3 regions of the Janthinobacterium sp. FT14W genome follow, and region 3 is predicted to be linked to each of the others. Evidence: predicted binding sites of a transcription regulator. Region 3 holds the regulator's gene; each other region holds the start of a gene.

Region 1 (4,164 bases), on a different contig from region 3:
AGCGTCCGCATGCGGCGGCCGCGGCGCGCAGGCGTGCCGCTGGCGCCACCAGTACCGGGAGGATCAGGCCGCGCGCGGCTGCGTCGAGCGCGCCTTCGAGGGCCATGGCGTCGCAGGGGTGGACGACGGCGCAGCGCAAGGGCGCCAGGCCGGCAGCGTGCGCCAGCAGGGCGCTAAAGCGCGCCGCGCTGTCGAACAGGTACAGCTGCGGCAGATGGGTGCGTGGCAGGCTCACGCGCACCGCCGGGGCGATCACGCTGGCGATGCCGTCCAGTACCAGGGCGCCCGTCTGGTTGCGTATTTCGCACTGCAGCTCGACGCGCCGCTTGCCGTCCTCTTTCGACAGTACGCAGGCGTGCACGCGCAAGGTATCGCCGATGCGCACGGGCCGCAGGAAACGCAGTGTCTGTCCCAGGTAAATGGTGCCGGGACCGGGCAAGCACGTACCCAGCAGGCGCGAAATGAGGGCCGCGCCCCACATGCCGTGTGCGACCACGCCATGAAAGCGCGTCGTTTCCGCATAGGCGGGATCGAGGTGGGCCGGGTTGACATCGCCGGACACGGCGGCGAACGCGGCGATGTCGTCACGGCCCAGGGTGCGGCTCTGTTCGGCCGTCTGGCCCACTCGCAGCGCGTCGTACGGAACGTTGACGAGGAGGTCCGGCAACGCGGATGGCGGCGCATCGATCATGTCCGGCCCGCCACGGCATGGTAGCCGCCATCGACATAGATGGTCTGGCCGCTCATGCCCGATGCGGCGTTGCTGGCCAGGAAGGCGGCCAACTGGCCGATCTCGGCCAGCGTGACGAGCCGCCGCAGCGGGGCATCGCGGCGGGTACGCTCCAGCAGTGCATCAAAATCCTTGAGGCCGGACGCGGCGCGGGTCGGCACAGGGCCGGGCGAGAGCGCGTGCACGCGGATGTTGCGCGGCCCCAGTTCGCAGGCCAGGTAGCGCACCATCGATTCAAGCGCCGCCTTCACGGGACCCATGAGGCCGTATTGTGGCATGGGTATTTCCGCGCCCAGGTAGCTCATGGTCAGCAGGCTGCCGCCAGCGGGCATGTGCGCCTCGCATAGCCGGGCCAGCCGCGCGAACGAATGGCAGGAGATATCCATGGCGCGCAGGAAGCCGTCCACGCTGCTGTCCGTGACACGCCCGTGCAGGTCGGCCAGGGGCGCCCAGGCGATGGAATGGATGACGAAATCGAGACCGCCCAGGCGAGCCACCGCGGCGTGCACCAGTTGCGCCAGCGCACCGTCCTGCTGCACGTCGCAGGTCAGCAGGGGGATGTTCAGGCTGTGGGCAGGCGGGCGGGCGTAGGGCAGGGCGCGTTCGTCCGCGCACGATAGCACCAGGCTGGCGCCCAGCGCCTGGGTACTGCAGGCGCAGCCATACGCGATGCTGTGCGCATTGGCCAGGCCGAGGATCAGGCCGCGCTTGCCCTGCAGGGAAAATGGCGTGCCGGACATGGCGGAAGTGGCCGGCATATGTGCCGCCTAGTGCGACATCAGCACGGGCAAGGTCATGGCGCGCAGCAGGGTGCGCGTGACGCCGCCCAGCAGGATTTCGTTCCAGCGCGCATGGCCATACGCTCCCATGACGAACAGGTCGGCCTGCAGATTTGCCGCCAGGGACAGCAATGCCTCGCCCACCGGCTGCTCGGGCGAGGTGGTTTGCCGCTGCACTGCCACCTGGATGCCGTGGCGCGCCAGGTACAGCGCGATGTCGGCGCCGGGCTGGGCGCCGTGCACGCCATGTTCGCGCTCCGGATTGAAGACGGCGACGGTGACGAGCTTGCTGGCGCGCAGCAGCGGCAGCGCATCGCCGATGGCGCGCGTGGCGGCGCGGCTGCCGTCCCAGGCCACCAACGCATGCCGGTCCAGGTGGGCAAAAGTGCCGATGTGCGGCAGGATCAGCACGGGCCGGCCCGCCTGCAGCGCGACTTGTTCGGGCAGCGGCGCAGGCTGCTGCGCCATGCCGCTGTCCGGCTTGCTCTGGCTGAGCACGACCAGGTCGGCATAGCGCGCCTGCAGTGCCAGGTTCGCCGCAGCCTCCTGCTCGCCCAGACGGGTTTCATACGAGACGTCGATGCCGCGCGCCTGCGTCTCGAAGCGTTCCAGCGCTTCCTGCGCGGGGCGCCTGGCCTCGGGTGGACCCGGTGGCGCAGTCGCGGCGCCGACCAGATGGGCCTGCTGGCCCTGGGCGACCAGCCCTGCCAGCGCGATGCGCTCGCGCGCTTGCGGCGCGCCGTCCACGTGCACCACGATCGTCTTGTACATGGCTGCTCCCTTCCAATGAATGACTGCCAGCGTAGCAAGGCGCCCGCCCCCCGCATCTGATCTACATCATGTGTGCGGCGATTGGCGGGACAATCATTGGGCGCTCGGGGCCGGGCGCAGGGTGCGCTGCGGCGGCAATTCATGTTAGCCTTGCGCCAGCCGTATGCCCTGATGTAGGCATGCCCTTGACAGGAGGACGACCATGCCCCCTCAGCGCCCGCAGTCCAGCGGATGGACGACCGCCGAGGCGGCGGCGCGCCTTGCCGCCGATGGTGCGAACGAACTGCCGGCGGCGCGCCCGCTGGGGTACTGGCGCCTGCTGGCCGAGATCGTCCGCGAGCCGATGTTCTTGCTGCTGCTGGCCTGCGGTGCCATCTACATGCTGCTGGGCGACCGCCAGGAAGCGGCCATGCTGCTGGGCTTCGTGGTGCTCGTGATCGGCATCAGCTATGTCCAGCGGCAGCGCACGGAACGTTCGCTGTCCGCCTTGCGCGACCTGTCCAGCCCGCGCGCGCTGGTGATCCGCGACGGCCGCCAGGTGCGCATCGCCGGGCGCGAACTGGTGCGCGGCGACCTGGTCCTGCTGGCCGAAGGCGACCGTGTGCCGGCCGACATCGCCCTGCTGAGGGCGTCGAACCTGATGGCCGATGAATCGATGCTGACGGGCGAGTCGGTGCCGGTCATGAAGCTGGTGCCGGGCTGCGTGTACGCGGGTACCCTGATCACGCAGGGCACGGCCAGCGGCAGCGTGACGGCCACCGGCCAGCACAGCGCGTTGGGCCGCATCGGCGCCGCGCTGGCCGCGCAGGGCGGGGAGCTGACGCCGGTTCAGCAGGAAACCCGGCGCGTCGTGCGCGCTGTCGCCATCGGCGCGCTGGGCCTGGCGGTGGCGCTCGGCCTGGCCTACTGGTGGCTGCGCGGTGACGCGCTGCGCGGTTTGCTGGCCGGGCTGACCCTGGCCATGGCCCTGCTGCCCGAGGAATTGCCGGTGATCCTGACGCTGTTCCTGGGACTGGGCGCCTGGCGCCTGGGGCGCGAGCACGTGCTGGCGCGCAGCATGCCGGCCATCGAACTGCTGGGGGCGACGACGGTGCTGTGCGTCGACAAGACGGGCACCCTGACCAGCAACCGCATGCAGCTGCGCAGGCTGTGGACGGAGGAGGCCGCGTACGCGTGCGGCCAGGCGCCGGAACCGCCCTTGCCGGAAGCGCTGCACGGCCTGCTCGAATATGCCGTGCTGGCCAGCCACCGGCAGGCCTTCGATCCCATGGAGGCGGCCATCGGCACGGCCGGCGCGCGCCTGCTGGCGAACACGGAACACCTGCATGGCGACTGGATGCTGATCGACGATTATCCGCTGTCGCGCCAGATGCTGGCCATGTCGCGCGTGTGGCGCTCGCCCAGCCGGCAAGACTACGTGATCGCCGCCAAGGGCGCGCCGGAAGCCATCATGGACCTGTGCCACCTGGCGCCCGCGCACGGCGCGCGCCTCGTGGCGCAGGTGGCGGCCATGGCGGCCAGCGGCTTGCGCGTGATCGGCGTCGCCTGTGCCGCCTTCGCCGCGCCGCCCCTGCCGTCGGACCAGCATGATTTCGATTTTGCCTTTCTCGGCCTGCTGGCGCTGGAAGACCCCGTGCGCCCCGAAGTGCCGGCGGCGGTGGCGCAGTGCCGCGAGGCCGGCCTGCGCGTGGTGATGATCACGGGCGACCATCCTGCCACGGCGCTGTCGATCGCGCGCCAGGCCGGCATCCCCACGCAGGGCGCGCCACTGACGGGCGGCCAGCTCGACGGCATGGACGATGCCGCGCTGCAGGAGCGCCTGGCCGGGGCGAGCGTGTGTTGCCGCATCGCGCCTGCGCAAAAGCTGCGCCTGGTACGGGCCTT
Region 2 (4,164 bases), on a different contig from region 3:
GGCGGCGGCAGTGGCGGCGGCAGGCGCTTCGGCCACCTGGGCAACGGCCACGGCCACTTCCGCCACGGCGGCGGCAGGCGCAGGCGCGTCCATGCCCTTGCCTTCGATGGCGTTCGTCAGGATGTGTTCCAGCTCTTCCGGCATGGCCGGCAAGCTTTCCGGCGCGGCGCCATTGGCCAGCTCCGTCAGCTGGTCGGCCACGAAGCCGGACGCCTGCAGCGCCGCCTCGATGGCGATCGGGGTCACCGGCGCGGCGCCCGTGCGCAAGGCGTCGAACAGGTTTTCCGTCAGATGGCAGGCCGCCACCAGCGCGGGCAAGCCCATGAAGCCGGCGCCGCCCTTGATGGTGTGGAAGGAACGAAACACGGCATTCAGTGTTTCCTTGTTGTCCGGATCACGCTCGAGGCGCAATAAGTGCTCTTCAACATTAACCGCAAGATCCATCGCCTCAACGACGAAATCCTTGAGCATATCGTCCATTAGAATCCCAAATCCGCAAGAAGGTCGTCTACATTATCCTGGTCCAACGCCACCGACGGCACGGACGGGCCCTGCATCAGCGGCGCGTCCTGCTTCTGTGCGAGTTTCTCGCGCACTTCGGCCGGCGCGTTGTCGCGCAGCAACTGGGCAAGCTCGTGCTCCACCGTCTTGGTGATGTTGACCACTTTTTTGATCAGCTGGCCCGTGATGTCCTGGAAGTCCTGCGCCATCATGATTTCCAGCAAGCGCGCTTTTTCCGCTTCCGTCGCTTCCGCAACGGCTTGCGCGAACTGGCGCGAATCGCCGGCCAGGGCCTTGAATTCTTCCAGGCTCAGCTTGCCATCGAACAGCGCCGTCCAGCGGCCGTCCATGTCCTTCGCCTTCTTCGACAGCACGTCCTGCGCCGGCATGCCTTCGTCGAGCGTATTCAGGACCTTGTTGGCGGCCTGCTCCGTCAGGGTGGCGACATATTCCAGGCGGTCCTGGGCGTCGACGATCTGCGACGACGCTTCCGTCAGCGCCTTGTCGTAGCCCAGTTCGCGCAGCGAATCGTGCAGCAGGCGCACGATGCCGCCCAGGCGCTCGAACATGGGCTTGTCGGACTGGTCGACGGGATCGGCCGCTTCGTCCGGCGCGCCTGCGGCGGCGGGCGCTGCTTCCGGCGCGGCTGGCGCGGCGGCGACTGGCGCCGCGGCGGCTGCCGGCACGGCGGCGCTGGCCGAGACCGCATCGAACAGCGCGTCAAAATCGTCATCCGCGATCACGGCTGCGGGCGCGGCGGCCGGCGCGGGCTGGGGAGCGGCCGCGCTTTGCGCAGATACTTCATCGAATAATGCATCGAAATCATCAGCGGCGTTGGTCATATCCCTGCTTCTCCATAATTTGTCAAAATTCCGCCTGAACTGTGCGTTTTACAGACTGATACCCACAATTTCTCGATTAAGATGATTTGAGGCAATACCGCTGCGATGGTGCGAGTGTAGCAGGGCGCCGCCCTGTTGGTAAATCTCAAAACGCGCTTCCTGGTGCAAAGCTGGCCCGCAAGAGCTTTTCCACCAGGAAATAAGTGTTCCTGCTGTTGTATTTTGAAATACTACCATTGGCGTGCGTGCAAGACCACGCGCCGCACAAGAAATCCTGTGCCCGGGCGCCTGCGCAACGGCGCCAGGCGGACTCCGCGCAGCCAAACACGATCTTTCTGCCAATGTTGTCTATACTGAAGGTGCAGTAGTATTGATAATTATCAAGTCTTTACATGAATACAATGCTGCCGCCGCGTCTACAATAAGAGGCGTTGCGCGCGCTGAGTCACCGCCAAAGGACCTGCCATGTATAAGAAAATTCTGATCGCCACGGACGGCTCCACCGTCTCCAACTTGACGGCCTGTGCCGGCGTTGCCTTTGCCGAGCAGATGCACGCCGACATCCTTGCCGTGTACGTGGCGCCCGAATACCAATACCCGGTGTACATCGAAATCATTCCGCCGAGCTATCCCAGCGAGGAGGAATACCGCATCGCCATGCGCAAGGCGGGCGCCGACCACTGGCAGCCCATCCTCGACGCGGCCGCCAAGCGGGGCCTGGTGGCGACGGGCCTGACGGCCTTTTCCGACAGCCCGGCCCTGAAAATCGTGGAAGTGGCGCAATTGCAGCAATGCGACCTGATTTTCATGGGCTCGCATGGCCGCAGCGGCTGGGGGCAGTTGCTGCTGGGTAGCGTGACCAACAAGGTGCTGTCGCACTCGAAACTGCCGGTGCTCGTGCACAGGCTGATCAAGGAACCCGCACCGAAATAAACGGTCACATGGCCACGGGGGCCGCTGTTACCGGCAGGTACAGCAAAAAGGCAAACGTGCGGCCATTTCAGTTAAAATGACAACGTTTCCCGTTTTTTAACATTTAATTGTCCGGTAACGGACACAGCAGATTACACGCCTCCAGATTGCGCGCCTATGATACGTATTGTGATTGCCGACGACCACACCATCATGCGGGAAGGATTGAAGCGCATCCTCGACGGCGCGCCGGACATCGACATCGTGGGCGAAGCCATCGACGGTTTTGAAGTGCTCAACCACGTGCGCCAGGGCGGCTTCGACCTGTTGCTGCTCGACCTGTCGATGCCGGGGCGCAGCGGCGTCGACCTGATCCGGCAAATCCGCAGCGAGGCGCCCAAGCTGGCCATCCTGATCCTCACCATGCACGAGGAAGAGCAATATGCGGTGCGCGCCATCCGCGCGGGCGCGCAAGGCTACCTGACCAAGGAAAGCGCGGGCACCCAGCTGGTGGGCGCCATCCACAAGGTGGCGTCGGGACGCCCTTACATCAGCGCCGAGGTGGCCGAGCAACTCGTGCTCAACATCATGATGCCGAATGAAAGCCTGCTGCACAAACAGCTGTCGGACCGCGAATTCGAAGTCTTTTCCCTGCTGGTGGCAGGCAAGTCGATCACGGAAATTGCCAACAACCTGCACCTGAGCGTGAAAACGGTCAGCACGCACAAGACGCGCATCATGCAAAAGATGGGCATGAGTTCGCTGTCGGAAATGGTCCAGTACGCCGTAGCGCACCGCCTGCTCTCCCCCTTCAAGACGTGAAACCGGCGGCGCGCGCCCGCGCGCCGACAGTAGGAACAATCCTACTTCAGCTACCACAGCTCCTACTGCCATATTCAGCCACTGCTGATATTAATTGCATACGATTGTTGGCATACTGAAACCAGTAATCAAGTTGCTGGGAAGTTACTTCATCACACAGCAAGTCTTCAGCGAATTGAGCATTACCTGCCAGGACGCGCGCCGCCGGCCCTTTGCCGCCCCGCCGCCTTGCGCACTCCGTCATTCAACTCTGAACTACCTGTCACCAGGAGATGAACATGCTGTCCACGCAAACGCCTGAAACCCGCCCTGCAGCACCATCGCTGGCCCCCTCGTCTCCGATGGAAGCGGGGCGCCAGCGCCAGGGGCGGCTCTGGTCGAACCTGAAGGAGGTGTGCGACCTGCTGCATATCTCCAGTGCCTGCACCATCGCCGCCGACGAACTGCTGTTCCAGCACGTGCAGTTCAAGACAGGCCAGCGCGTGCATACGATCGGCCAGCCGTTCGACACCCTGTACATCGTCAATTCGGGCTTCCTGAAAACCGTGCTCATCGATGAATTCGGCAATGAACAGGTGCTCAGCTTTCCCATGAAGGGCGACATGCTGGGCGTCGACGGCATCCACTCGCGCCATTACTCGTCCGAAGCGGTGGCCCTGTCCGACTGCGACCTGATCCTGCTGCCGTTCAAGAAGCTGACGGCACTGGGCCGTGTCCACCTGGAACTGGAAAACGTCATGTACGGCGTGATGAGCCGTGAACTGGTGCGCGAGCAAGCCATGATCGGCATGCTGGGCGCCCTCAGCGCCGAAGCCCGCGTGGCCCGCTTCCTCGTCTCGCTGGCCGACCGCTTTGCGCAGATGGGCTATTCGAGCAAGCTGTTCAACCTGCGCATGACGCGCCATGAAATCGGCAGCTACCTGGGCCTGACCCTGGAAACGGTCAGCCGCACCCTGTCCGCCTTCAATGAGATCGGCCTGATCACGGTCGACCAGCGCACGATCGGCATCAAGGATCCGGACGCCCTGAAAACCCTGCGCCGCCTGCCGCCCTCGCGCTCGCGCGCCAAGCAGCTGGCCGCCGCCAA
Region 3 (4,164 bases):
ATTGAGGATGCCCAGCAGCGACTGGCCCGCCACGCGCACCATGGTCAGGTATTTGCGCTGTTCCGTGTCGAGTCTGGTGTTGCCCAGCAAATACACCATGCCCAGCACGGCATTGAGGGGCGTGCGGATTTCATGGCTCATGTTGGCCACGAAGTCGCTCTTCGCGCGGTTGGCCGCCTCGGCCCGGTCGCGCTCCCGCTCCAGCTCTGCCGCGCGCGCTTCGAGTTCCTGCTGCAGGCGGTCGCGTTCGCTCATCAGGCCGTTGAACGCTTCCGTCAGTTCGCCGATCTCGTCGCGCTGCTGCACCGGCACGGGTGTAAAACGGCTGCCGCTGCTACGCAGGGCCAGCAGGGTGTCGCGCAGGCGCACCAGCGGCGACAGCAGGCGCACGGTCACCCAGCCCAGAACGGCAGCGGCCAGCAGCGAGGCGAGGATGCTCCACAGCACCAGACGGTACAGCACGCCATCGAACGGTTCGAAGGCGTCTTCGACGGGCAGCGAGGCGGCCAGCAGCCAGTTCACGGACTTCAGGCGCTTGAAGCTGTTGACGGCCGTGACGCCGCGGCTGTTGGTGCTGACCATGCTGCCTTCGCCGTCTTCCTTCAGCAGCTGCGTGGTCGTCAGGTTGGCATTCGGCTTGCGCGGCTGCAGCAAGCGGCTGGTATCGGGATGCAGCACGTAGCGCGGCACGTCGCCGCGCGTGAGGATGAAGTAATAGCCGCTCTTGCCGATCTTTTCCGTGCGCAGGCGCCCCAGCAGGTTGTCCTTGTACAGGCGCAGCACGCCGATCACCACGCCAGCCACCTGGCCATCGGCAGCCAGCACGGGCGCCACCATCTGCACGATGGGCATGCCGCTCGATTTGCCCAGCATCGGTTCGGTGATCATGGGCTGGCGCGTGCGCAGGACGGTCTGGAAATACTCGCGTTCGGCGACGTTGATGCCGGCGCGTCCTGTCACCAGCGGCATGTCGGCCACGACGGCGCCTTGCGCGTCGAGCACCAGCACGTCGTCGAACAGCACCAGCATCGAGCGGCGCGCATAGTATTCGCGCAGCTTGGCGGGCTGGGCGATCAATTCCGGCGGCTGCTGCCGGGCCGTCAGGGTGACGATCTGCAGCAGCATGGCCAGCTTGTCGTCGAGCTCGGCAGCGGTGCGGCTGATCAGGGAAGACTGCTGGCTCAGCAGTACTTTGGTGAAGTCGGCGCGCATGTGCTGCACCTGGATCATGGTGACGAGCGCGATCATGGCGATCGAGGTCAGGCTGGTGGCCAGCGCGACTTTTGCTTTGATGCCGAGAGGCTTCATGATTTCCTTTTCAGTACCGGGCGGCACAGGCGGCAGATAATGCTGTCAGGAATTTTCCTATCAATGCCCGAGCTTGGCAAGCGCCGCTGCGCAAATTGCCTTGCCCCATACGGGCTTTTGACGATGTTGCCATATAATTAAAGGCTGGACGTCGTTTATTCGCCGAAATTACCGTGAAATTGGCACACGGCAACCCTGTATGCAGTAAACTTGTTGTTGCATTTTCTAAAAGGTACCGACATGACTGAAGCGTTACTCACTCCAACCTTGCCCACAGTGAACGTGGAGGCGTTGCGTGCGCGATGCTCGACCTGCAGCATGCATCAATTGTGCCTGCCGATGGGCCTGGATGTGGGTGATATGGACCGGCTGGACCAGATCATCGGTCGCCGCCGCAAGATCGCGCGCGGCGCCTCGCTGTTCCGCATCGGCGACTCGTTCCAGAACCTGTATGCGATCCGCCTGGGGCACTTCAAGACCTACCAGATCAATCCGGGCGGCGAAGAGCAGGTGACGGGTTTCCAGATGGCTGGCGAACTGCTGGGCATGGACGCCATCAGCGCCGACCGCCACCACTGTAATGCCGTGGCGCTGGAAGACAGCGAAGTGTGTGAAATTCCGTTTTCAAGCCTGGAACAATTGCTGGGCAATATGCCGACCCTGCTGCGCCATTTCCACCGCATGATGAGCCAGGAAATCACGCGCGAGCAAAGCGTCATGCTGTTGCTGGGCAATATGCAGGCGACCCAGCGCTTTGCCGCCTTCATCGTCAACCTGGCGTCGCGCTACGAGGCACGCGGCTATTCGGGCAGCAATTTCCAGCTGCGCATGTCGCGCGAGGAAATCGGCAACTACCTGGGCCTGACCATCGAGAGCGTCAGCCGCTTATTGTCGAAATTCAAGAAGGAAGGCTGGCTGCGCGTCTCGAACCGCGAGATCGAGATCCTGCAGCCGGCCAAGCTGAAGGCCATTACGGCCGGCACGGACAACTGCAAGTAAGATTTACAGCTCTTCATCCGCCTGCAGCGCGATGCTGCGCTGCAGGGGCCAGGTCCAGATGCCGGACAGGCGCCATTCGCGTTTGTCGTTTTCCACCAGCACCTGCCAGCGGCTGCGCTCGAGCATGGGCAGCGCCACCGAAAAGTTGCCGGCCGCATCAGGCTGCAGCAGCAGCTTGATGTCTTTTTCCGGCTGGGTCGCGTGCGCCAGGTGCAGCTGCAGCGGCGCCCGATACGCCTTGCCGAAGCTGTGCACGGAACCGCTGAGGCGCGCTGCCGCCACGTCGTACGATAGCTTGCTTGACATGGCCAGGTCGCTGGCGACCGTATCGCGCCGCAAGTCCTGGTTGATCGCCTTGCCCTGCTTGTAATAATCGCCCACCACCAGCGCGTCGGGCTGCGTAAACGCGATATAGCCCATGGTGCTGCCGACGACGACGGACAGGCCGGGGCCGATCATCAGCAGCCATGGCCAGCGATGCTTGTACCACGGCGCCACGGGGGCTTGCAGCTTGAGGCTGTCGGACATGATATTTCTCCTGTTTAAGCGGCCAATCCCCATGCGGGGATTGGCCTTCCTGCATTAGCGCGGCACGATGAAGACCGCGCTTTCACGCACGTGCAGCGATGGGTCGTCCAGCGATTGCAGCTCGATCGCAATCTTGTTCGAGCCCTTCTCGCCCACGCCGTGCGGCGCGCGCAGGCGGATGGGCCAGCCCAGGGTTTCCGTCGGCTGCAGGGTCACTTCATCGCGCGTCAGCAAGGTCAGGCCCGGCAAGCCGGATACGCTGATTTTAAAATGCTGGCTTTGCTCCGAGGTGTTCATGATCTGCAGCCGGTAGACGTTCTCGATCATGCCGTCTTCCACTTCGCGTCCCATCGAACCGCGGTCGCGGATCACGTCCATTTTCAATGGCGTGCGCAGGGCCAGCGAGGTACATACGGCGATGATGATCAGGGCCAGGATGGAAGTGTAGATCAGGACGCGCGGGCGCATGGCGCGCTGGCGTATCTGCTTCGAATTGAAGTTGTTTTCCATCGCATGGTCGGTACTGTAGCGTACCAGTCCCCGTGGCCGGTCGACCTTGTCCATCACGCTGTTGCAGGCATCGACGCAGGCGGCGCAGCCGATGCATTCATACTGCAGGCCGTTGCGGATATCGATGCCGGTCGGACACACCTGCACGCACAGGGTGCAGTCGATGCAGTCGCCCAGCTTGTCGTTGTTGCCGGCCTTCTTGCTCATGGCGCCACGGGGTTCGCCCCGCTTGGCATCGTAGGTGATGATCAGCGTGTCCTGGTCGAACATGGCGCTCTGGAAACGCGCGTAGGGGCACATGTATTTGCACACCTGCTCGCGCAGCCAGCCCGCGTTGCCGTAGGTTGCCAGGCTGTAGAACAAGACCCAGAACCATTCCCAGGGACCGAAGTTCAGGGTGGTCACCGCCTGCGCCAGTTCCTTGATCGGCGTGAAGTAGCCGACAAAGGTAAAGCCCGTCCACAGGGCGATGGCGCCCCACACCAGGTGCTTGGCCGTCTTCTTGGCCGTCTTGCGCAAGGACGGGCCCTGCTTGTCGAGGGCCATGCGCGCGCTGCGCGTGCCCTCGATCTTGCGTTCCACCCACAGGAAGATTTCCGTGTATACCGTTTGCGGGCAGGAAAAGCCGCACCACACCCGCCCGGCAATGGCCGTGACGAGGAACAACAAATACGCACAGATGATCAGCAGGGCCGCCAGGTAGATGAAATCCTGGGGCCACAGCACGACGCCGAAAATGTAGAACTTGCGCGTGGTCAAATCGAACAGCAGGGCTTGCCTGCCATTCCAGGTCAACCACGGCAAGCCGTAGAACGCGAG

What was found. The regulator FNR, encoded in region 3, switches genes on or off when oxygen is low (the NO sensors DNR and NnrR bind a similar motif). The targets are predictions, from matches to a motif close to TTGATNNNNATCAA.
Region 1: a site for FNR is predicted at 2,337-2,350, ahead of GCN74_RS26980 (universal stress protein). Genes of this name have one in related genera too.
Region 2: a site for FNR is predicted at 1,714-1,727, ahead of GCN74_RS12140 (universal stress protein). Genes of this name have one in related genera too.

Annotation. Positions count from the first base shown of each region.
Region 1 is NZ_WFLL01000073.1:9,244-13,407, forward strand. Features, by position in the region: gene GCN74_RS26970 (bifunctional enoyl-CoA hydratase/phosphate acetyltransferase) at 1-691, opposite strand, end outside; gene fabI (enoyl-ACP reductase FabI) at 688-1,488, opposite strand; gene GCN74_RS26980 (universal stress protein) at 1,498-2,280, opposite strand; gene GCN74_RS26985 (cation-translocating P-type ATPase) at 2,483-4,164, shown strand, end outside.
Region 2 is NZ_WFLL01000014.1:95,054-99,217, forward strand. Features, by position in the region: gene GCN74_RS12130 (chemotaxis protein CheA) at 1-480, opposite strand, end outside; gene GCN74_RS12135 (protein phosphatase CheZ) at 480-1,343, opposite strand; gene GCN74_RS12140 (universal stress protein) at 1,809-2,276, shown strand; gene GCN74_RS12145 (response regulator transcription factor) at 2,433-3,077, shown strand; gene GCN74_RS12150 (Crp/Fnr family transcriptional regulator) at 3,419-4,164, shown strand, end outside.
Region 3 is NZ_WFLL01000032.1:19,996-24,159, reverse strand. Features, by position in the region: gene GCN74_RS19975 (response regulator) at 1-1,308, opposite strand, end outside; gene fnr (fumarate/nitrate reduction transcriptional regulator Fnr) at 1,549-2,307, shown strand; gene GCN74_RS19965 (FixH family protein) at 2,311-2,835, opposite strand; gene ccoG (cytochrome c oxidase accessory protein CcoG) at 2,890-4,164, opposite strand, start outside.